One region of the Streptomyces sp. AN091965 genome, then DNA from elsewhere that is predicted to be linked to it. Evidence: riboswitches for the same ligand, from Rfam matches in the RefSeq annotation. Region 1 holds a riboswitch; each other region holds the start of a gene.
What was found. A riboswitch is a leader RNA that binds a small molecule or an ion and turns the genes downstream of it on or off. The one in region 1 is predicted to bind cobalamin.
Positions count from the first base shown of each region.

Region 2: it holds a riboswitch for cobalamin, as region 1 does, so the genes downstream of both, cobN (cobaltochelatase subunit CobN) here and MQV74_RS13090 (ABC transporter substrate-binding protein) in region 1, are expected to answer to the same signal.
Region 3: it holds a riboswitch for cobalamin, as region 1 does, so the genes downstream of both, metE (5-methyltetrahydropteroyltriglutamate--homocysteine S-methyltransferase) here and MQV74_RS13090 (ABC transporter substrate-binding protein) in region 1, are expected to answer to the same signal.

Region 1 is NZ_JALDMY010000001.1:3,121,375-3,128,481, reverse strand. It holds gene MQV74_RS13110 (asparaginase) at 1-743, shown strand, start outside; gene MQV74_RS13105 (haloacid dehalogenase-like hydrolase) at 828-1,961, opposite strand; gene MQV74_RS13100 (AraC family transcriptional regulator) at 2,155-3,027, shown strand; gene MQV74_RS13095 (VOC family protein) at 3,033-3,479, shown strand; cobalamin riboswitch at 3,503-3,688, shown strand; gene MQV74_RS13090 (ABC transporter substrate-binding protein) at 3,838-4,851, shown strand; gene MQV74_RS13085 (FecCD family ABC transporter permease) at 4,848-5,912, shown strand; gene MQV74_RS13080 (ABC transporter ATP-binding protein) at 5,909-6,796, shown strand; gene MQV74_RS13075 (MmcQ/YjbR family DNA-binding protein) at 6,793-7,107, shown strand, end outside.
Region 2 is NZ_JALDMY010000001.1:5,323,318-5,330,424, forward strand. It holds gene cobG (precorrin-3B synthase) at 1-812, opposite strand, end outside; cobalamin riboswitch at 858-1,012, shown strand; gene cobN (cobaltochelatase subunit CobN) at 1,079-4,729, shown strand; gene MQV74_RS22595 (hypothetical protein) at 4,736-5,239, opposite strand; gene MQV74_RS22600 (DoxX family protein) at 5,415-5,864, opposite strand; gene MQV74_RS22605 (amidohydrolase family protein) at 6,060-7,107, shown strand, end outside.
Region 3 is NZ_JALDMY010000001.1:8,930,428-8,937,534, forward strand. It holds gene MQV74_RS36665 (amidase) at 1-720, shown strand, start outside; gene MQV74_RS36670 (TetR/AcrR family transcriptional regulator) at 783-1,352, shown strand; gene metE (5-methyltetrahydropteroyltriglutamate--homocysteine S-methyltransferase) at 1,399-3,723, opposite strand; cobalamin riboswitch at 3,886-4,102, opposite strand; gene tsaD (tRNA (adenosine(37)-N6)-threonylcarbamoyltransferase complex transferase subunit TsaD) at 4,229-5,293, shown strand; gene MQV74_RS36685 (GNAT family N-acetyltransferase) at 5,293-5,865, shown strand; gene alaS (alanine--tRNA ligase) at 5,893-7,107, shown strand, end outside.

The sequences.
Region 1 (7,107 bases):
ACGGCGTCGTGGTCGTGCAGGGCACCGACACCCTGGAGGAGACGGCCTTCCTGCTCGACGTGGTGTGCGCGCCGCGCGCCCCGATCGTGGTCACCGGCGCGATGCGCCGCCCCGACCTGCCGGGCGCCGACGGCCCGGCGAACCTCGCCGCCGCCCTCGCCGTCGCCGCCGACCCGCACTGCCGGGGCCTCGGCGTCCTCGTGGTCCTCGCCGACGAGATCCACGCGGCCCGGCACGCGCGCAAGGCGCACACCACCTCGCTCACCACCTTCGTCTCGCCCGGCGCGGGCCCGCTCGGCCGCGTGGTGGAGGGCGTGCCGCGGATCCTGCTGCGCCCCCAGGAGCCCACCGTGGAGCGCCCGCTGCGGCTCGGGAACGCCGTCCGCGTGGCCCTGCTGACGCTCTCCCTCGGCGACGGCGGCGAGCTCCTGGACGCGGTGGACGACCGCTTCGACGGCCTGGTCGTGGCGGCCTTCGGCGCGGGCCACGCACCCCAGTGGCTGGTCGAACCGCTCGCGGCCCGCGCCGCCCGGATGCCCGTCGTCCTCGCCTCGCGCACCGGCGCGGGCCCGCTCCTCAGCGAGACCTACCGCGGCCCCGGCTCCGAGGCCGACCTGCTGTCCCGCGGCCTGATCTCCGCGGGGTCCCTCGACGCGCCCAAGGCCCGCCTGCTGCTCCACGCCCTCCTCGCGGCCGGCGCGGACCGCGGGACGATCGAGGCAACGTTCAACCGCCTGAGGTGAGCGCCCCGCCTGAGGTGAGCGCCCGAAGGGGCGCGGGGAACTGCGCGACCAGCCACGGACGAAGCGGCACATGCACCCCAACGCTCAGCCAATCTGCTCCGGCGTCACCGTCAGCCACCGCTTGTCCGCGGTCAAGGGCAGCCCCAACTCCCGTTGCCGCGCCGCGTTCTTCCGCTTCATCGCGTCCAGCTGCTTCATGTAGCTGTCCTTGCGGTTGACCCACACGCGGACGCCCCCGTGCCGCACGTCCGCCGAGTGGAAGAGCATCGGCCCGTCGCTCGACGGCGTGTCCCCGGCCACGAGGACGGGCTTCTTCCACTCGTCGATGTACGTGGAGATCGCCGCGGGCTTGCCCTGGTACCAGGTCAGCGGCGCCCACAGCCGAGGCGTCAGCTCGTAGCGGGCGAGCCGCGCCCGGTCCTTCGGCCCGAAGCGGCCCTCGGCGATCTCCTTGCGGGAGCTGGTGACGCGGCCGGTCCTCGGGTCCTTGAGCTGGAGGCCGACGCCGATGACGTTGCGCGGCTTCACCCCGTACCCGTACCGGGGGTCGGCGAGCACCATCCGCACCAGGTCCTCGCTCGCGGCGCTCACGACGTACACCTCGATCCCGTGCGCGCGCAGCGCCCCGTACAGCTCCCGCATGCCGGGGGAGAACTCGGGGCGCCGGACCTCGGTCCGCGTCACCTCGCCGTTCTCGTAGTACGTCGCCGGGATCGGCCTGTCGTACGCGAGCAGTTCGTCGACGTACCCCTTGAGCTTCTTCAGCGTGAAGCCGGAGAAGATCTGCGCGGCCCAGGGGTAGCAGACCTGGTCGTCGACCTCGCAGAGGCGGTTGTAGTAGCTGTAGAGGCTCTCCTTGTGCGTGGCCGTGTCCTTGAACGGGATGACCTTCAGGGACGGGTCCATCGACTTCCGGGTCAGGACGCCCTTCATCTCCAGGAACGGAAGCAGCGCCTCCTCCAGGTCGTTGCGGTACGTCGTGTTGTCCGCGTCGAAGACGGCGTACGCGCCCTTGTGGGCGTTCTTGGCGATGACCTCGCCGAGCTCGGCGGCCACCGGCTTCGGCCAGTGCGCGAGCCGGACGGGCGCGTCGGACGGGCGCGCGTCGGCCGTGCCCGCGCCCGGCCACAGCGCGCCGCCCGCGAACACCGCCGCCGCGAGCGCCCCCGCGAGTCCGAGGGCCGCCCGCTTGCTCCTGCTTCGTGCTCGTACAGCCATGGTGTCCGTTCCTCGGGTCCTCGCCAGGTGGTGCGCCGCCCCGTGCGGAGCGGCGGGACATGCTACGAGCGCGCGGAGCCGATTCCCATGATCGATGTCACGGTGCGTGGCGGGCATGGGACGCGGCGGAGCGGGTAGTGGCGGGGGCACGCGCGCGGCCGCGCCCGGCTCCTCGCGCGGTCACAATGGACGCATGGACACCGCCCGCCGCGAGTTCGTCCGCGCCCCGCTCCCGCCGGAGCAGGGCGGCAAGGTCGTGTCCGCCGTGGGCTACCGCACGAGCGGCGAGACGCCGGGTCTGCACCGCGGCCTGCCGTCGCCGTATCTGACGCTGATCTTCTCGTTCGACGGGCCCGTCGTCACCGGCTCCACCGCGGAACAGGCCACCGGGCCCGACGCCGAGCGCACCGACATCGTCGTGGGCGGCCTGCACCAGAGCCCGGCGTACGTCGTGCAGCCCGAGCACCAGGCGGGCATCCAGCTCGCCGTGCACCCGCTCGCGGCCCGCTCGCTCCTCGGCCTCCCGGCCGCCGAGCTGACCGGACGGCTCGTCACCGACGGCACGGACGTCCTCGGCCGGATCGCCGCCGGCGTCCGCGAGCGGCTGTGCGAGGCCGACGGCTGGGACGAGCGGTTCGCCTGCCTCAACGCCTACTTGGCGCGCCGCGCCGCCGACGCCGAGCGCCTCGCCCCGGTCCGCCCCGAGGTCGCCGAGGCCTGGGCGTGGCTCGCCCGGCACCGGGGCGCGGGCACCCTGCGGGGCCTGGCCGCGCACGTCGCGCTCAGCGAGCGCCGCCTGACGGCCCTGTTCCGCGCCGAGACCGGCGTGACGCCCAAGCAGGCCGCCCGCCTGATGCGCTTCCAGCACGCGAAGGCGCGGGTCGTGCGCGCGGTCGTCGCGGGCGCGCCCGCCGACCTCGCCCGCGTCGCCGCCGACTGCGGCTACTACGACCACTCCCACCTGGTGCGCGACTTCCGCCAGTACACGGGCGCGAGCCCGAGCGCCTGGCTGGCCGAGGAGTGCCGGAATATCCAAGCCGGGGGACACCGCGACGGCGAAGACTGAGGGACATGAACACCAGCGAAGCGGTACAGAGCAGCCACACCTCCCCGAACCCGCGCACCCCGGACGTCTGGCCCACCTTCCAGGCCCACGACGCCCCCGCCCTCATCGACTTCCTCGTCACCACCGTCGGCTTCCTGCGCACCGCCGTGTACGAGGACGGCGGCCGCGTCGCCCACGCCCAGCTCGACTGGCCCGAGGGCGGCGGCGTCATGCTCGGCTCGTACGACCCGCGGTCGGCCGAGTGGTGCCTGCAGCCGGGGACGTTCGGCGCGTACGTCGTCACGGACCACGTCGACGCCCTCTACAGCCGCCTCAAGGAGGCGGGCGTAGAGGTCGTCCGCGAGATCGAGGACCAGCCGTACGGCAGCCGCGAGTTCGCCGTCGCGGACCCGGAGGGCAACAAGTGGTCCTTCGGCACCTACCGCGGCGAGCCGCACCCCGAGCAGGGGTGACGTCCTCCCGGCCCGCGGCGGGGTGATAGCTTGCGCACGCCAGTCGCGCCCGCACCCGGGCCAGGGAATCCGGTGGGAATCCGGAACTGACGCGCAGCGGTGAGGGGGACGGGCGGGACCAGCGGCCACTGGATGTCACGGACATCCGGGAAGGCGGCCCCGCCCGGACGAACCCGAGTCCGAAGACCTGCTGGCACCGCCGACCGCGCGCCGGGCGGCGGGGTTTCGCAGACCAGGCTCCGCGCATGAGCCATGAGACCCGGGAAGACCTGTGCCTCCTCTCGTCCCTCGCGCACGCCGCGCGGCCGCCCGCCCCCGCAGTGCCGCCCCCGGTGCCCGCACCGCCCCCGGGCCGCGCCTGACCGCCCTGCTCGCGGCGGGCGGCCTGCTCCTGCTCACCGCCTGCGGCGGCTCGGCCGAGCGGAGGGACGCGGGCGCCAAGGCCCCCGGCTACCCGGTGACCGTCACCTCCTGCGGCGAGAAGGCCGAGGTCACCTCGCCGCCCGAGCGGGCGGTCTCCCTCGACCAGGGTTCCACGGAGATCCTGCTCTCCCTCGGCCTCGCCGACCGCATGGCGGGCACCGGCACCTGGACCGACCCGGTCCTGCCCGGCCTGAAGAAGCAGAACGCGAAGGTCGAACGCCTCGCCGACCGCTACCCGTCCCTGGAGAAGGTCCTCTCCAAGGAGCCGGACTTCGTCAGCGCGTCGTTCCTCTACACCGTCGGCAAGGGCGGCGTCGCCGACCGCGCCAAGTTCACCGAGCTCGGCGTCCCCGTCTACGTCTCGCCCACCGACTGCGCGGGCAAGGACAACGGCGGCGACGGCGACGGCACCCGCACCAAGACGCTCACCATGGACACCGTCTACGGCGAGATCCGCGACCTGGCCCGGGTCTTCCACGTCCAGGCGCGCGGCGAGCGCCTCGTCGCCGACCTCAAGTCCCGCGTCACCCGGGCGAAGCGGACGCTCAAGTCGTCCGACGCGTCCGTCCTGTACTGGTTCTCCGACTCCAAGGCGCCCTACATCGCGGGCTGCTGCGGCGCGCCCGGCGTCATCACGCGCGCCCTCGGCGTCCGCAACGTCTTCGCCGACACGCGCGCCGAGTGGCCCCAGATCAACTGGGAGACCGTGGCCGACCGCGACCCGGACGTCCTCGTCATCGGCGACCTCACCCGCAAGGCCCAGTCGGCCGAGAGCGCCCGCCAGAAGATCAGGTTCCTGGAGTCCAACCCCGTCACCAAGAACCTCACGGCCGTGAAGAAGAAGCGGTACGTGCTGCTCAGCGGCCAGGCCCTCAACCCGACGATCCGCACGGTCGACGGCATCGAACAAGTCGCGGCGGGGCTGCGCGCGTTCGGCCTGGCGCGGTGAGCACCGCCGTGCGCGAGCGGACGCGCGGCTCCCGGCGCGGACGGCACGGCGCCGGGCGCGCGGCGCTGCTGTGGGCGGCGGGCCTGGTGGCCCTGCCGCTGTCGGTGGCCGTCGCCGTCACCATCGGCCCGGCCGACATCTCCGTACCGGACGTCTGGGCGGCGGTGGCCGCCCACCTCGGCTGGGGCGAGGCCGAGCTCACCCCGCTGCGCGACGGCATCGTATGGAACCTGCGCATGCCGCGCACCCTGCTCGCGGGCGTCTGCGGGGCGGGCCTCGCCGTGTGCGGCGCGGTCCTCCAGTCGCTCCTGCGCAATCCGCTCGCCGACCCCTTCGTCCTCGGCGTGTCCTCAGGGGCGTCCACGGGCGCGGTGGCGGTGGTGGTCCTCGGGGTCGGCGGGGGAGCGGTGTCGGTCTCCGGCGGGGCGTTCGCCGGAGCCCTGTGCGCGTTCGGCTTCGTGCTGCTCCTGAGCCAGGCGCTGGGTGCCACGACGGACCGCGTGGTCCTGTCCGGGGTCGCGGCCATGCAGCTCTTCTCCTCCCTCACCTCCTTCGTCATCCTGACGGCCGCCGACGCGGAGACGACGCGCGGCGTCCTGTTCTGGCTGCTCGGCTCGTTGAGCGGGGCGGACTGGACGGACGTGGTGGTGTGCGCGGCGGTCCTCGCCGTGGCCCTGGTGATCTGTCTGTCCCAGGCCCACACCCTCGACGCGTTCGCCTTCGGCCAGGACGCGGCGGCCGCCCTGGGCGTGCACGTCACCCGGGTCCGGCTGCTCCTGCTGTGCACCACGGCCCTGCTCACGGCCGCCCTGGTCAGCGCGGCCGGGGCCATCGGCTTCGTCGGCCTGACCCTGCCGCACGCGGCCCGCGTGCTCGTCGGCCCGCGCCACGCCCGCCTGTTGCCGGTGACGGCCCTGACCGGCGCGGTCTTCCTCATCTGGGTGGACACCCTGGCCCGTACGCTCCTGGACCCGCAGGAGGTGCCGGTCGGGGTGGTCACGTCGCTGATCGGCGTCCCCGCGTTCGTGGCGGTCCTCTACCGCACGAGGAGGGTCGGATGAGCGCGGCGAAGTCCCAAGCAGGGCCGTCGGCAGGCCCTCCGGCGGAGCTTTCGGCGGACCTTCCCGCGGCGGGCGGCGCGGGCCTGAGCGCGGACCGGGTCTCCCGGACCGCGGGCGGGCGCCTCATCGTCGACGGCGTCACCCTCGCTCCGCGCCCGGGCACGGTGGTCGGTCTCCTGGGCCCCAACGGCTCCGGGAAGTCCACGCTCCTGCGCCTCCTCGCGGGCGTCCTGGCCCCGACCGCCGGGGCGGTCACCCTCGACGGCGAGCCGCTGCGCGACCTGGGCCGCCGCGCGGTCGCCCGCCGCCTCGCCCTGGTGGAACAACAGGCGGACACCCAGGTCGACCTGACGGTACGGGACGTCGTCCGCCTGGGCCGGGTCCCGCACCGCCGCGCCTGGGTGCCCTCGACGGCCGAGGACGAGCGGGCCGTCACCGAGGCCCTGGCCCGCACGGGCCTGGCCGACCGCGCCGACCAGCCCTGGCACACCCTCTCCGGCGGCGAACGCCAGCGCTCCCACATCGCCCGGGCCCTGGCCCAGTCCCCGCGCGAGCTCCTCCTCGACGAGCCCACCAACCACCTGGACATCCACCACCAGCTGGACCTCCTCGCCCTGGTGGCCGCCCTCCCCGTCACCACGGTGATCGCCCTGCACGACCTCAACCTGGCGGCGATGTTCTGCGACGAGATCCTGGTCCTGAAGGAGGGCAGGGCGCATGCGCACGGCACGCCGGTGGAGGTCATCAGCGAGCCCCTCATCGCGGAGGTCTACGGCGTGCGGGCCCGGGTCACCCCGCCCACCGCGCCCCAGGACCACCCCACCGTCACCTTCCTGCGGCCGTCGGACCCGCCGCCCGCACTCCCCGGAGGACCACGCGGATGACCACGCCTCCCGACGCCGAGGTCCCCCTCGACGCGCTCGCGCACCTGCGCGGGATCTGCGGCCGCCTCCCCGAGGCGTACGAGGAGCGGGCCTGGACCGGCGTCCGCTGGCGCGTCCGGGGCCGCACCTTCGCCCACGTCTACGTCTCAGACCCCGCGAGCCCCGCCGCCACCCACGCCCACGCCGCCGTGCCCACCACGACCCTCACGTTCCGCGCCCACGGCGAGGAGCTGGCTGCCCTGACGAACGCGGGCCCGCCCTTCTTCCGCCTGGGCCGGGGCGCCGACGTGGTCGCCCTGCACCTGGACGCG
Region 2 (7,107 bases), 2.2 Mb from region 1:
TCGGGTGCGCGCAGGTCGTGGCCGACGCCCCCGGTGGGGACGGTGCCCCCGGGCGTGCACGGCTCGTGGCCGACGCCCCCGGCGGTGAGGCGGCGCCGCACGTCGTCCGCCAACGTGCCGGGCGCGAGCGGCAGTTCGGTGATGCGCCAGGCCTTGGTCCCGCTCTCCCGGACGCGGTGCAGAAACGCTTCCGCCGCCACGAGGGCCGCACGGGGCGCGTCCGCCGCGGCCACCGAGAGGACCGGGTGCGGCGTACCGAGACCGAGCAGGGCCCGGCCGCCCGCGGCCGCCCGTACGGTCACGTCCGCGTCCAGCCCGGCCACGTCCCCGCGCCCGTCGTCGAGCGCGAACAGGAACCGGCCCGAAAGGCCTCGCGCCGCCTCGCTCGCGCACAGCGCCGCGTCGAGGGCCGTGAGCCAGGGCTGCACGTCGCCCGCGCCCCGGCCGTCGAGGCCGGACAGCGGCGAGGCCACGACGTTGCGCACCCGCTCGTGACCGGGCGAGGGCAGCAGGCCCGCGGCGCCGAGCAGCGCGGCGAGGGCCGCGCCGCAGCCGTCCGCGAGGCCCCGCAGCTGGACGTTGCCGCGCGAGGTCAGATGGAGGTCGCCGTCGCCCAGGTCCCGGGCGGCCGTGGCGAGCGCCTCGGCCTGGCGCACGGTCAGGACGCCGCCGGGCAGCCGGACGCGCGCCAGGGCCCCGTCGTCCGCCGCGTGCAGCCTGAGGCTTCCGGGGCAGGCGTCGCCGCGGTCCCGTGGGGCCGCTGTGGCCTGCGGGGACGGGCGGAGGGGAGCCGTGGACATGGCGGCGAGCATACCGACCATCACACTGCGGAAGCGCCCTGCCTCAATCGCCCGACGCTTACTATGCTCAGCAGTGGATCACCCGATCCACCATCGCCATGACGGCGACAGGGGAGGAAGCCCGGTGCGATTCCGGCGCGGTCCCGCCACTGTGAGCCCGGCCCCGTGAGGGGGCGGGCGAGCCAGGAACTCCCTTCTCCGCACGCCCGGCTCCGGCCGGGCAGGAGAGACCCACTCACCACCCGGGGCGCGGACACCCCGAGGAAGGCCGACGCCGCATGCAGCACACGACCGGGCCCCGCATCCTGCTCCTGTCGACGTCCGACACCGACCTCCTCAGCGCCCGCGCGGCCACGGGCCCGGTGACCTACCGGTTCGCCAACCCGTCCCGCCTCCCGCTGGACGACCTGCCCGGCCTGCTCGACGGCGCCGACCTCGTCGTCGTACGCCTCCTCGGCGGCATCCGCGCCTGGCAGGAGGGCCTCGACCTGCTGCTCGCCGACGGCCGTCCCGTCGTGGTCCTCAGCGGGGAACAGGCGCCCGACGCCCAGCTGATGGCCGCCTCCACGGTCCCCGTCGGCATCGCCGCGGAGGCGCACGCCTACCTCGCGCACGGCGGCCCCGCCAACCTGGAGCAGCTCGCCCGCTTCCTCAGCGACACCGTCCTGCTCACTGGCCACGGCTTCGATTCGCCCGCGCCCGCGCCGACCTGGGGACCCCTGGAGCGCCCGGCCCCGGCGGGCGAGGGCCCGACGGTCGCCGTGCTCTACTACCGCGCCCACCACATGAGCGGCAACACCGCCTTCGTGCACGCCCTGTGCGACGCCGTCGAGACGGCGGGCGCCCGGCCGCTGCCGCTGTACGTGGCCTCGCTGCGCGCCCCCGAGCCCGAGCTGATCGACGCGCTGCGGGCCGCCGACGCCATCGTCACCACCGTCCTCGCGGCGGGCGGCACCAAGCCCGCCGAGGCCTCCGCGGGCGGCGACGACGAGTCCTGGGACGCGGGCGCGCTCACCGCGCTCGACGTGCCGATCCTCCAGGCCCTGTGCCTGACCGGCTCGCGCGCCGCCTGGGAGGAGAACGACGAGGGCGTCTCGCCCCTGGACGCCGCCAGCCAGATCGCGGTGCCGGAGTTCGACGGCCGGCTGATCACGGTGCCGTTCTCCTTCAAGGAGATCGACGCGGACGGCCTCCCGGCGTACGTCGCCGACCCCGAGCGGGCCGCCCGCGTCGCCGGGATCGCCGTGCGCCACGCGCGCCTCAAGCACATCCCGGCCGCCGACAAGCGGATCGCCCTCGTCCTGTCCGCGTACCCGACGAAGCACTCCCGGATCGGCAACGCGGTCGGTCTGGACACGCCCGCGAGCGCCGTGGAGCTGCTGCGCCGACTGCGCGCCGAGGGCTACGACTTCGGCGACGCCGAGATTCCGGGCCTGGTCTCCGGCGACGGGGACGAGCTGATCCGCGCCCTGATCGAGGCGGGCGGCCACGACCAGGACTGGCTCACCGAGGAGCAGCTGGCGAAGAACCCGGTCCGCATCCCGGCCGCCGACTACCGGCGCTGGTACGCCACGCTCCCCGAGGAGCTGCGCTCGGCCGTCGAGGAGCACTGGGGCCCGGCGCCCGGCGAGATGTTCCTGGACCGCAGCCGGGTGGGCAGGGGCGGCGACCCGGACGGCGACATCGTCCTGGCCGCGCTCCGGTTCGAGAACCTGCTGATCCTCATCCAGCCGCCGCGTGGCTTCGGCGAGAACCCCATCGCGATCTACCACGACCCGGACCTGCCGCCCTCGCACCACTACCTGGCGGCGTACCGCTGGATCGCGGCGGCCGCCGCCGACGGCGGCTTCGGCGCCGACGCGATGATCCACCTCGGCAAGCACGGCAACCTGGAGTGGCTGCCCGGCAAGAACGCGGGCCTGTCCGCCGCCTGCGCCCCCGACGCGGCCCTCGGCGACATCCCGCTCGTCTACCCGTTCCTGGTCAACGACCCGGGCGAGGGCACCCAGGCCAAGCGCCGCGTGCACGCCACCCTCATCGACCACCTCGTCCCGCCGATGGCGCGCGCCGACTCCTACGGCGACATCGCGCGCCTGGAGCAGCTCCTCGACGAGTACGCGCAGATCAGCTCGATGGACCCGGCGAAGCTCCCGGCCATCCGCGCCCAGATCTGGACCCTCATCCAGGCCGCGAAGCTCGACCACGACCTGGGTCTTGAGGACCGCCCCGACGACGACGGCTTCGACGACTTCCTGCTGCACGTCGACGGCTGGCTGTGCGAGGTCAAGGACGCCCAGATCCGCGACGGCCTGCACGTCCTCGGCGCCCCGCCGGCCGGTGAGGATCGCGTCAACCTGGTCCTCGCGATCCTGCGCGCCCGCCAGATCTGGGGCGGCACCACGGCCCTGCCCGGCCTGCGCGAGGCCCTCGGCCTCGACGAGTCGGCCGCCACGCGCACCACGGCCGACGCGGCGGAGGAGCAGGCCCGCGCCCTCGTCGTGGCGATGGAGGAGGCGGCCTGGGACCCGGCTGCCGTACCCGCGGTGGCGGCCTCGGTCGCCGCCGACCGCCGCGACCAGGTGACGGCCATCCTGGAGTTCGCGGCCAGCGAGGTCGTGCCGCGCCTGTCGGCGACCACGGCCGAACTGGACCACGCCGTGCACGCCCTGAACGGCGGCTTCGTCCCGGCGGGCCCCTCGGGCTCCCCGCTGCGCGGCCTGGTCAACGTCCTGCCGACGGGCCGCAACTTCTACTCCGTCGACCCCAAGGCGGTGCCGTCCCGGCTCGCCTGGGAGACGGGCCAGGCCCTGGCCGACTCCCTCCTGGAGCGCTACCGCGCGGACAACGGCGAGTGGCCCACCTCGGTCGGCCTCTCCCTGTGGGGCACCAGCGCGATGCGCACCGCGGGCGACGACGTGGCCGAGGCCCTGGCCCTGCTCGGCGTCCGCCCGGTCTGGGACGACGCGTCCCGCCGCGTGACGGGCCTGGAAGCCATCCCGTACGCCGAGCTGAACCGCCCCCGCATCGACGTCACCCTGCGCATCTCCGGGTTCTTCCGCGACGCCTTCCCGCACACGATCGGCCTCCTGGACGACGCGGTGCGCCTCGCGGCGTCGCTTGAGGAGCCCGCCGAGGCCAACCACGTGCGGGCCCACGTCCAGGCGGACCTCGCCGAGCACGGCGACGAGCGCCGGGCCACCACCCGCATCTTCGGCTCCCGCCCCGGCACGTACGGCGCGGGCCTGCTCCAGCTCATCGACTCGCGCGACTGGCGCACCGACGCGGACCTCGCCGAGGTCTACACGGTCTGGGGCGGCTACGCCTACGGCCGCGGCCTGGAGGGCCGCCCGGCCCGCGCCGAGATGGAAGCGACGTACAAGCGCATCGCGGTCGCGGCCAAGAACACCGACACCCGCGAGCACGACATCGCCGACTCCGACGACTACTTCCAGTACCACGGCGGCATGGTCGCCACGGTGAAGGCCCTGCGCGGCGGCAAGGCGCCCGAGGCGTACATCGGCGACTCCACCCGTCCCGAGACGGTCCGCACCCGCACCCTGGTCGAGGAGACGTCCCGCGTCTTCCGCGCCCGCGTGGTGAACCCCAAGTGGATCGAGGCGATGCGCCGCCACGGCTACAAGGGCGCCTTCGAACTCGCCGCCACCGTCGACTACCTCTTCGGCTACGACGCCACCACCGGCGTGGTCGCCGACTGGATGTACGACAAGCTCACCGAGACCTACGTCCTCGACCCCACCAACCGCGACTTCCTCAAGGAAGCCAACCCCTGGGCCCTCCACGGCATAGCCGAACGCCTCCTGGAGGCCGAATCCCGAGGCATGTGGTCCAAGCCGGACCCCACCACCTTGGAGGCCCTCCGCCAGATCTACCTGGAGACCGAGGGCAACTTGGAGGACGACGACGCCTGAGCCGGGCTACGGGCGGGCCGGGGCGGCCCCCGTCCAGCCCGCCTCCCGTGCCGCTGCCACAGCGCTCTCCTCCGTCGCCTCCGCGCGCGCCGTCAGGGCTTCGGCGCGGCCCGGACTCCGGCCCCCGGCCGCTTCGGCGGAGGCTCCGGAGGCGGTGAGGGCGGCCTGGAGGGCGGTGTCCGCGAGGGGGCCGGGGGCGGCGGCGCGGGCCGCCTGGGCGGCGGTCGCCGCCGCGGCCGCGGCGTTGCGGGCGCAGCGGGCGTCGGCCGCGGGGTCCGGGGCCCGGCCCTCCCGTTCGGCGATCGACCGCGCGGCCAGGCGCACCGCGTTCGCGGCCCGCGCGGCCGGGCCCGTCGGCACGGCCTCCGCCTGGCCGGGCTCGATGCCCGCGGCGCGGCAGGCGGCGACGGCCCGGCCGTACGCGCTCCCGGCGCGGGCCAGGTGCCGGTCCTGGAGGGCCTGTTCGCCGGTGGCGGGCTCCGGCTGGTCACTGCGGACGGGTGCGCTCATGGCCACCTCCTGGCGGGGCGGGGCGGACGGGTGCGTGCGTGGCGGGCAGGGTGACACGGCGGCCGCCAACAAGCCAGAGCGAGGCTGAGGGGCCGTCAGATGCGGGGCGCCGTAGCGGCTGCGGCCCCGACGTACGCAAGAACGGCCCCCGTGCCCACAGGGGCGGCTCCGGCGCCTACACGAACAACCCCAGCGTCTCGTCCAGCGACCACGTCTGCCAGCCCATGCCGAAGAAGGCCACCGCCGAGATCAGCGCCATCATCAGGTTCTGCCCCTGCTCCGCCCAGTCGTGGATCATGAGGACGAGGTAGATCAGGTTGAGCACCAGGCCCGCGGCCAGGGCGACCGGTGTGAGGAAGCCCGCGATCAGGCCGAGGCCCAGGGCCAGTTCCGCGTACGCGACGACGTACGCCATGAGGCGCGGGCGCGGTGTGACCACGCTGTCGAAGCCTTGGCGGACGACGGGCCAGCGGTGCTTCTCGGCGATGCCCGCGGCCCAGGTGATGCCGCCGCCCGAGAACCAGCTCTTCTTGTCCTTGTGCCGCCAGCTCTCCAGCCACCACAGGCCGAGGCCGATCCTGAGCACCGCCAGCCACTCGGCGCCGCCGAGCCAGATCGTCTGCATGGTGAGGGCCCCTTCGCGGTGGTGGGTGCGGGCGCTTGAGCTGACGGAGCGTCAGTTGAGCCGAAGGGGGCGCAACTTGCAAGGCTTCGCGCGCGCTTGCCGTGCGCCCGCGCGGCCCCCTACTCTCGATCTGATGGGTCGTCAGATACGGCATCGGGCGCGGCCCGGTCGAACCGGCGGGCAGGGAGCTGCGGCATGAGCGGCAACGTGAGCGGCAACAACGGCACCGGCGTGGGCGATGACCCGGGCGGCCCTGGGTCCGGGGCGCGGGACGTCCCCCGGGTCATCAGCGTGGACGACCACGTGATCGAGCCCGCGCACCTCTTCGCGACCTGGCTTCCGGCCAAGTACCGCGACAAGGGCCCCCAGCCCTTCACCGCCGGGATCGGAGAGCTGGAGTACGTGGGCGGGAAGTACCGCTTCACCACCGATCCGGACGGCCAGATCACCGACTGGTGGCGGTACGAGGGCGAGGTCTTCCCGTACAAGCGGATCATCGCCGCCGTGGGCTTCTCCCGGGACGAGATGACGCTCGACGGCATCACGCGGGAGCAGATGCGGCGCGGGTGCTGGGACCCCAAGGCGCGCCTGGAGGACATGGACCTCAACCACGTCGAGGCCTCGCTGTGCTTCCCCACCTTCCCGCGGTTCTGCGGGCAGACGTTCGCGGAGGCACGGGACAAGGAGGTCGCCCTGGCCTGCGTCCGCGCGTACAACGACTGGATGGTGGAGGAGTGGTGCGGGGACAGCGGCGGGCGGCTGATCCCGCTGTGCCTCATCCCGCTGTGGGACGTGGGGCTCGCCGTGGCGGAGATCCGGCGGAACGCCGCGCGCGGGGTGCGGGCGGTGACGTTCTCCGAGATCCCGACCCATCTGGGATTGCCGTCGATCCACTCCGGGTACTGGGACCCGTTCTTCGCCGCGTGCGAGGAGACGGGCACGGTCGTGAACATGCACATCGGGAGCAGCTCCCAGATGCCCGCCGCCTCGCCGGACGCGCCGCCCGCCGTCCAGGCCGCGCTGTCCTTCAACAACGCGATGGCCTCGATGATGGACTTCCTGTTCTCGGGCGTCCTGGTGAAGTTCCCACGGCTCAAACTCGCCTACAGCGAGGGGCAGATGGGCTGGATCCCGTACGCCCTGGAGCGCGCGGACGACGTGTGGGAGGAGCACCGCGCCTGGGGCGGGGTGCGCGACCTGGTCCCCGAACCCCCGTCCTCGTACTACTACCGACAGGTCTTCT
Region 3 (7,107 bases), 5.8 Mb from region 1:
GCCCATCTCCCGTACGAAGAGGGGGATCTGACGGGCCTTCGGGTCGGCGTCCCCGCGAACTACTACTTCGACCGCGTCGCCCCCGACGTCGAAGCCGCCGTACGGGCCGCCGTCGAGCGCCTGCGCGAGCTCGGTGCCGACCTCGTGGACGTGAAGATCCCGATGACCCGCTACGTCCAGGCGATCCAGTGGGGCCTGATGGTCCCCGAGGCCAGCGCGAACCACGAGCGGACGCTGCGCACGGCGCCCGAGCTGTACGGGGACGACGTCCGCGTCCTTCTTGAGGCGGGCGAGCTGTTCCACGCGGGTGACTACCTGCGGGCCCAGCGCGCCCGCACCCTGATGCGGCAGGAGTGGGCGCGGCTCCTGGAGGAGGTCGACGTCGTCGCCGCGCCCGCCGTGCCGCTGACCGCCGCTCGCACCGGGCAGGACACCGTGGAGTGGCCGGACGGCACGACGGAGACCGTGCCGGACGCCTACGTACGCCTGTCCGCGCCCGCCAACATCACCGGACTGCCCGCCCTGACCGTGCCCGTCGGCCGGGGCGGCGCGGGCCTTCCCCTCGGCATGCAGCTCATCGGGCGCCCGCGCGGGGAGCGGACGCTGCTGCGCGCGGGGCAGGCGTACGAACGGACGCGGCCGGGCGCGGGGGCACTCGCCCCGACGCCGGTCACCGCGCCGGTCGTGGGCGGTCCCGACCCGGTCGCCGCGATGGCCTGAGCGCCCCGCCGGGGCCGGGCCCCCGCCCGTAGAAGCTAGGAATTCGCGTTAAGGTGAACGGCATGAGTCCCAGGCCCATGGCCCGACCCGGCGGGCGCAGCGCCCGGGTGCAGGCGTCCGTGCACGCCGCCGTGCGCGAGCTGGAGGCGGAGCAGGGCCGCGCGGCCCTGACCGTCCCGCTGGTCGCGGCGCGGGCCGGGGTCACGCCGTCCACGGTCTACCGCCGCTGGGGCGACCTCCAGGAGCTCCTGTCGGACGTCGCGGTCGAGCGGCTGCGGCCCGAGGCGGACCCCGCGGACCACGGCGGCTTCCGCGCCGACCTGACGGCGTGGGCCGAGCACTTCCTGGAGGAGATGTCGTCGGCGCCGGGCCGTGCCTATCTGCGCGACGCGCTCCTCGGCGACCCCGAGAGCGGCAACGCGAGCCGCTGCTCGGACTACTCCGCCGAGCACGTCGACCTGCTCCTGGCCCGTGCCGCCGAGCGGGGCGAGCGGGGGCTGCCGGAGCGCGAGGCCGTCATGGACCACGTGGTCGCGCCGCTGCTCTTCCGGATCCTGTTCCGGCCGGACGGCCTGGCACCGGAGTTCGCGCGCGGCCTCGTGGACGCGGTCCTCACGTCGAGCGCCCGCTGAGCGCCCGCCCGGTGGCCGGGGCGCACCGGCCACCGGGCGGCCCGCGTCAGGACTCCCGCGCCGTCAGCTCCGCTCGGACCTGCCGCGCGGCGGCGACCAGGTTCTCCAGGGACGCCCGGGTCTCCGGCCAGCCGCGCGTCTTCAGGCCGCAGTCCGGATTGACCCAGAGCCGCCCGGCCGGGATGGCCTCAAGTCCCTTGCGCAGCAGGGCGGCCGCCTCGTCGGTGCCCGGCACCCGCGGCGAGTGGATGTCGTACACGCCGGGACCCACCTCGCGCGGATAGCCCGCGGCGGCCAGCTCGTCCGCGACCTGCATGTGCGAGCGGGCCGCCTCCAGACTGATGACGTCCGCGTCGAGGTCGTCGATGGCCCGGAGGACGTCGCCGAACTCCGCGTAGCACATGTGGGTGTGGATCTGCGTCTCGGGCCGTACGCCGCTCGTGGTGAGCCGGAAGGACTCCGTCGCCCACTCCAGGTACGCGGCCCGGTCCGCGGCGCGCAGCGGCAGCGTCTCGCGCAGCGCGGGCTCGTCGACCTGGATCACCGACGTGCCCGCCGCCTCCAGGTCGTTCACCTCGTCGCGCAGGGCGAGCGCCACCTGGCGCGCGGTGTCGCCGAGCGGCTGGTCGTCGCGGACGAACGACCACGCGAGCATCGTCACCGGGCCGGTCAGCATGCCCTTGACCGGCCGGTCGGTGAGCGCGTTCGCGTACGAGGTCCAGCGCACCGTCATCGGCTCCGGGCGCGAGATGTCACCGGCGAGCACCGGCGGCCGCACATAGCGCGTGCCGTACGACTGGACCCAGCCGTGCCGGGTCGCCAGATAGCCGGTGAGCTGCTCGGCGAAGTACTGGACCATGTCGTTGCGCTCGGGCTCGCCGTGCACCAGGACGTCGATGCCCGCCTTCTCCTGGAAGGAGAGCACCGCCTGGATCTCGGACTCGATGCGCTCCTCGTACGTGGCCGCGTCGATCCGGCCCGCGCGCAGGTCGGCGCGGGCCGCCCGCAACTCGGTGGTCTGCGGGAACGAGCCGATGGTGGTCGTCGGGAGCAGCGGCAGGCCCAGGCTCGCGCGCTGCGCGGCGGCCCGCTCGGGGTAAGGCTGCGCGCGCCGGGCGTCGGCGGGGGTCGCGGCGGCGGCGCGGGCACGCACCGCCGGGTCGTGGGTGAGCGCGGAGCCCGCGCGCGAGGCCAGGTCGGCGCGGTTCGCGGCGAGTTCGGCGGCGATGGTGTCCGGGCCCTGGGACAGCCCTCGGGCCAGGGTGACCAGCTCGGTCGTCTTCTGCCGGGCGAAGGCGAGCCAGCGGGCGACCTGCGGGTCGATGTCGCGCTCGACGGCGGCGTCCAGCGGCACGTGCAGCAGGGAGCAGGAGGCGGCGACGTCCACGCGGTCGGCCAGCCCGAGCAGGGTGCCGAGGGTGCTGAGGGACTTCTCCAGGTTGTTGATCCAGATGTTGCGCCCGTCGACGACACCCGCGACCAGGCGCTTGCCGGGCAGGCCGCCCGCCCGCGCGAGGTCGCCGAGGTTGGCGGCGGCGGGCCCCGTGAAGTCCACGGCCAGTCCGTCGACGGGCGCCTTGGCGAGCACCGGGAGCGCCTCGCCGAGCCGGTCGAAGTAGGAGGCGACGAGCAGCTTCGGGCGGTCGTCGAGCGCGCCCAGGTCGCGGTAGGCGCGGGCCGCCGCGTTCAGGTCGGCGGGCGTGCGGTCCTGCACGAGCGCGGGCTCGTCCAGCTGCACCCAGGCGGCGCCCGCCGCCCGCAGGTCGGCGAGGACCTCCGCGTACACCGGAAGCAGCCGGTCCAGGAGGGTCAGCGGTTCGAAGCCCGGGTCGACGTCCGGCGCGGGCTTGGCGAGCAGCAGATAGGTGACCGGGCCGACGAGCACGGGGCGTGCGGCTAGGCCGAGCGCGAGCGCCTCCCTCACCTCGGCGACCTGCTTCGTCGCGTCCGCCGCGAAGACCGTGTCCGGGCCCAGCTCCGGCACCAGGTAGTGGTAGTTGGTGTCGAACCACTTGGTCATTTCCAGGGGCGCCACCTCCGCGGTGCCCCGGGCCATCGCGAAGTAGCCGTCCAGCGGGTCCGCCGCGACGGCGGCGCGGTGCCGGGCCGGGATCGCCCCGACCATCACGCTGGTGTCCAGGACGTGGTCGTAGTACGAGAAGTCGCCGGTCGGGACCTCGTGGACACCGGCGTCCGCGAGCTGCTCCCAGTTCGTGCGGCGCAGCAGGGCCGCCGTCTCCCGCAGGCCCTCGGCGCCGACGCGGCCCTTCCAGTAGCCCTCGACGGCCTTCTTCAACTCCCGGTCTGCGCCCTGACGGGGGTAGCCGTACACGGTGGCCCGTGCCGCCGCGGCTGCGGACTTGTCTGTCACAGAACTCTCCTTCGCGAGCAATGTCGTGTGGGTCCCGGGACGATCGGGAGCGCGAAGGAGGAACAGACCGGCCGACCGGCCGCGGCCGTCGATGGCCGCGCGCCTGTGCCCGATGTGTACGCCGACCCGCCCACGAGGTCACCGGTGAGCCGCGCACGCCGGGGCGCGCACGGGCAACGGGCAGGTCTTCGGACTCGCGGGCGAGACCTCCGAGGAGGTCACCTACTGGCCGTCGCTTCCCGGGTCCGTGCCGGACCCAGTGCGTATGACGGCGGTCGTTCCCACTCACCGCTGCGGGGCAGTCCCGGATTCCCACCGGGTTCCCTCTTACGACGCCACTGCCTGGCGGGCAGGACGAACCAGTCGCGCCGCAAGCGTATGTGATGAACCCCTGTCCAGGGGAGGGGGGAAGGCAGCGGGCGCGGCTTATTGCACATTGATTGCAATTACTATGGAGGTGCAGTAGCCGGGCCGGTCGGCACGTGGAAGAAGCGGGAGTACACGCATGGCACCTCCTCGGATCGTTCTGGGGATCGAGTCTTCGTGCGACGAGACCGGGGCAGGTCTCGTGCAGGGCGGGCGGCTGCTCGGGCACGCCGTCGCGTCCAGCATGGACGAGCACGCCCGCTTCGGCGGCGTCGTCCCCGAGATCGCCGCCCGCGCCCACGTGCACGCGCTGAACCCGGTGGTCCGCCGCGCCCTCGACCGGGCGGGGCTGCGGCTCGGCGACATCGGCGCCGTGGCCGTGACGACCGGTCCCGGGCTCTCCGGCGCCCTCCAGGTCGGCCTCGCCGGGGCGAAGGGCCTCGCGTACGCGCTCGGCGTCCCGCTGTACGGCGTGCACCACCTGGCCGGGCACGTCGCCGCCGACACCCTGGAACACGGGCCGCTGCCCGACCCGTGCGTGGTCCTCATCGTCTCCGGCGGCCACACCTCGCTGCTGCTCGTGCGCGACCTGGCCCGGGACCCCATCACCCACCTCGGCGACACCCTGGACGACGCGGCGGGGGAGTGCTTCGACAAGGTGGCCCGGGTCTTCGGCCTGCCCTACCCGGGCGGTCCGGCCGTCGACCGCGCGGCCCGCGAGGGCTCGCCGGACGCCGTCGCCTTCCCGCGCCCGCTGACCGGGCCGCGCGACGACCCGTACGCCTTCTCGTTCTCCGGTCTGAAGACCGCCGCGGCCCGCTGGGCCGAGAGCCACCGGGGCGGCGAACTGCCGGTCGCCGACGGGGCCGCCGCGCTCCAGGAGGCCGTCGCCGACGTCCTGACCCGCAAGGCGGTCGCCGCCTGTACCGCGCACGGCGTGGGCACCCTCGTGGTCGTCGGCGGCGTCGCCGCCAACTCCCGGGTGCGGGCCCTCGCCGAGGAGCGCTGCCGGGCCGCGGGGATCACCCTGCGCGTCCCGCCGCTGGGCCTGTGCACCGACAACGGCGCGATGATCGCCGCCGTGGGCGACCTCCTGGTGCGCGCGGGCGCCGAGCCCGCGCCCCTCGACGTGTCCATCGACCCCTCGGCGCCACTGGAGCACGCCGCGCTGCACCCCACCGCCCGCGTCGCGAGGGCCGCCTGATGGCCGCCGTCGTGCACCGCCTCACGGGCCCCGGCCTGCTCGCCCACCGCGAGGGCATCCGCGCGGTCTACGCCGCCGCGTTCGCCGAGCCGCCCTGGCACACGGAGCCCGCCGAGGCCGACGTCTACCTGACCCGCCTCGCGGCCGACACCGCCCGGCCCGGCTTCGCGGGCGCTGTCGCCCTCGACGGCGAGCGGGTGCTCGGCTTCGCCACGGCCTGGACGTCGAGCACCCCGCTGCCCGGCACCCGCTCCTACCCGCGCGTCACCGCCGCGCTCGGCGCCGAGCGCACCGCCGCCTGGCTGTGCGGCGGCCTGGAGGTCGACGAACTCGCCGTCGTGCCCGGCGCGCACGGGCGCGGACTCGGCCGTACGCTCCTCGCCGCGGTCACGCGCGACGCGCCCGACGCCCGCTGCTGGCTGCTCACGTCCGTGCGGGCCGACGCCACCGTCCGCTTCTACGAGCGGCTCGGCTGGCGGCAGGTCACCCACCCCGCCCCCGACGGCCACGGCGTCGCCGTCTTCCTCGGCCCCGACCACCCGGCGCGCACCGCCGCCGCACCGCCCCTGTAACCCCTGAGCCCCCGCCCGGAGCACGCCTTGCGCACCGCCGACATCCGCACCCGCTTCCTCGACTTCTTCGCCGAGCGCGGCCACACCGTGGTGCCCAGCGCCCCGCTGCCCACGCCCGACCCGACGCTCCTGTTCGTCAACGCGGGCATGGTGCCGTTCAAGCCGTATCTGACCGGCGAGGCCGCGCCGCCGTGGCCGCGCGCCACCAGCGTGCAGAAGTGCGTGCGCACCCTCGACATCGAGGAGGTGGGCAAGACCACCCGGCACGGCTCGTTCTTCCAGATGAACGGCAACTTCTCCTTCGGCGACTACTTCAAGGAGGAGGCCATCGGCTTCGCCTGGGAGCTGAGCACCCGCTCCGTCGCCGACGGCGGCTACGGACTCGACCCGGCGCGGATCTGGGTGACCGTGCACCACTCCGACGCCGAGTCGCGGGCGCTGTGGCGGCGCGTCGCGGACCTGCCCGACGAGCGGATCGTGGCCCGCGGCGACGAGGACAACTTCTGGTCCATGGGCGTGCCGGGACCGTGCGGGCCCTGCTCGGAGCTGTACTACGACCGGGGCCCGGCGCTCGGCCGCGCGGGCGGCCCCGCCGTCGACGAGGACCGGTACATGGAGTTCTGGAACCTCGTCTTCATGCAGTACGAGCGCGGCGAGGGCACCGGCAAGACCGGCTACCCCCTGCTCGGCGAACTCCCGCGCCGCAACATCGACACCGGCATGGGCCTGGAGCGCATGGCCACCCTGCTCCAGGGCGTGGACAACCTCTACGAGATCGACGAGACCCGGCCCGTCCTCGACCGTGCCGCCGAGCTCGCCGGGGTCCGCTACGGCGCCGACGCCACCGACGACGTACGGCTGCGCGTCGTCGCCGACCACGTCCGCACCGCCCTGATGCTGCTCGCCGACGGCACCGCGCCCGGCAACGAGGGCCGGGGCTACGTGCTGCGCCGCATCCTGCGCCGCGCCGTGCGCTCCCTGCGCCAGCTCGGGTACGGCGACCCGGCCCTCGCGGACCTCCTTGCCGTCGCCCGCGACCGGATGGCGCCGAGCCACCCCGAGGTCGCCGACTCCTTCGCGCGCATCGCCGACCAGGCCCAGGGCGAGGAGGACGCCTTCCGCGCCACCCTCAAGCAGGGCACCACCGTCCTGGACACCGCGGTCACCCGGGTCAAGGCCGACGGCGGGCGCCAACTGCCCGGCGCCCAGGCCTTCCTGCTGCACGACACCTACGGCTTCCCC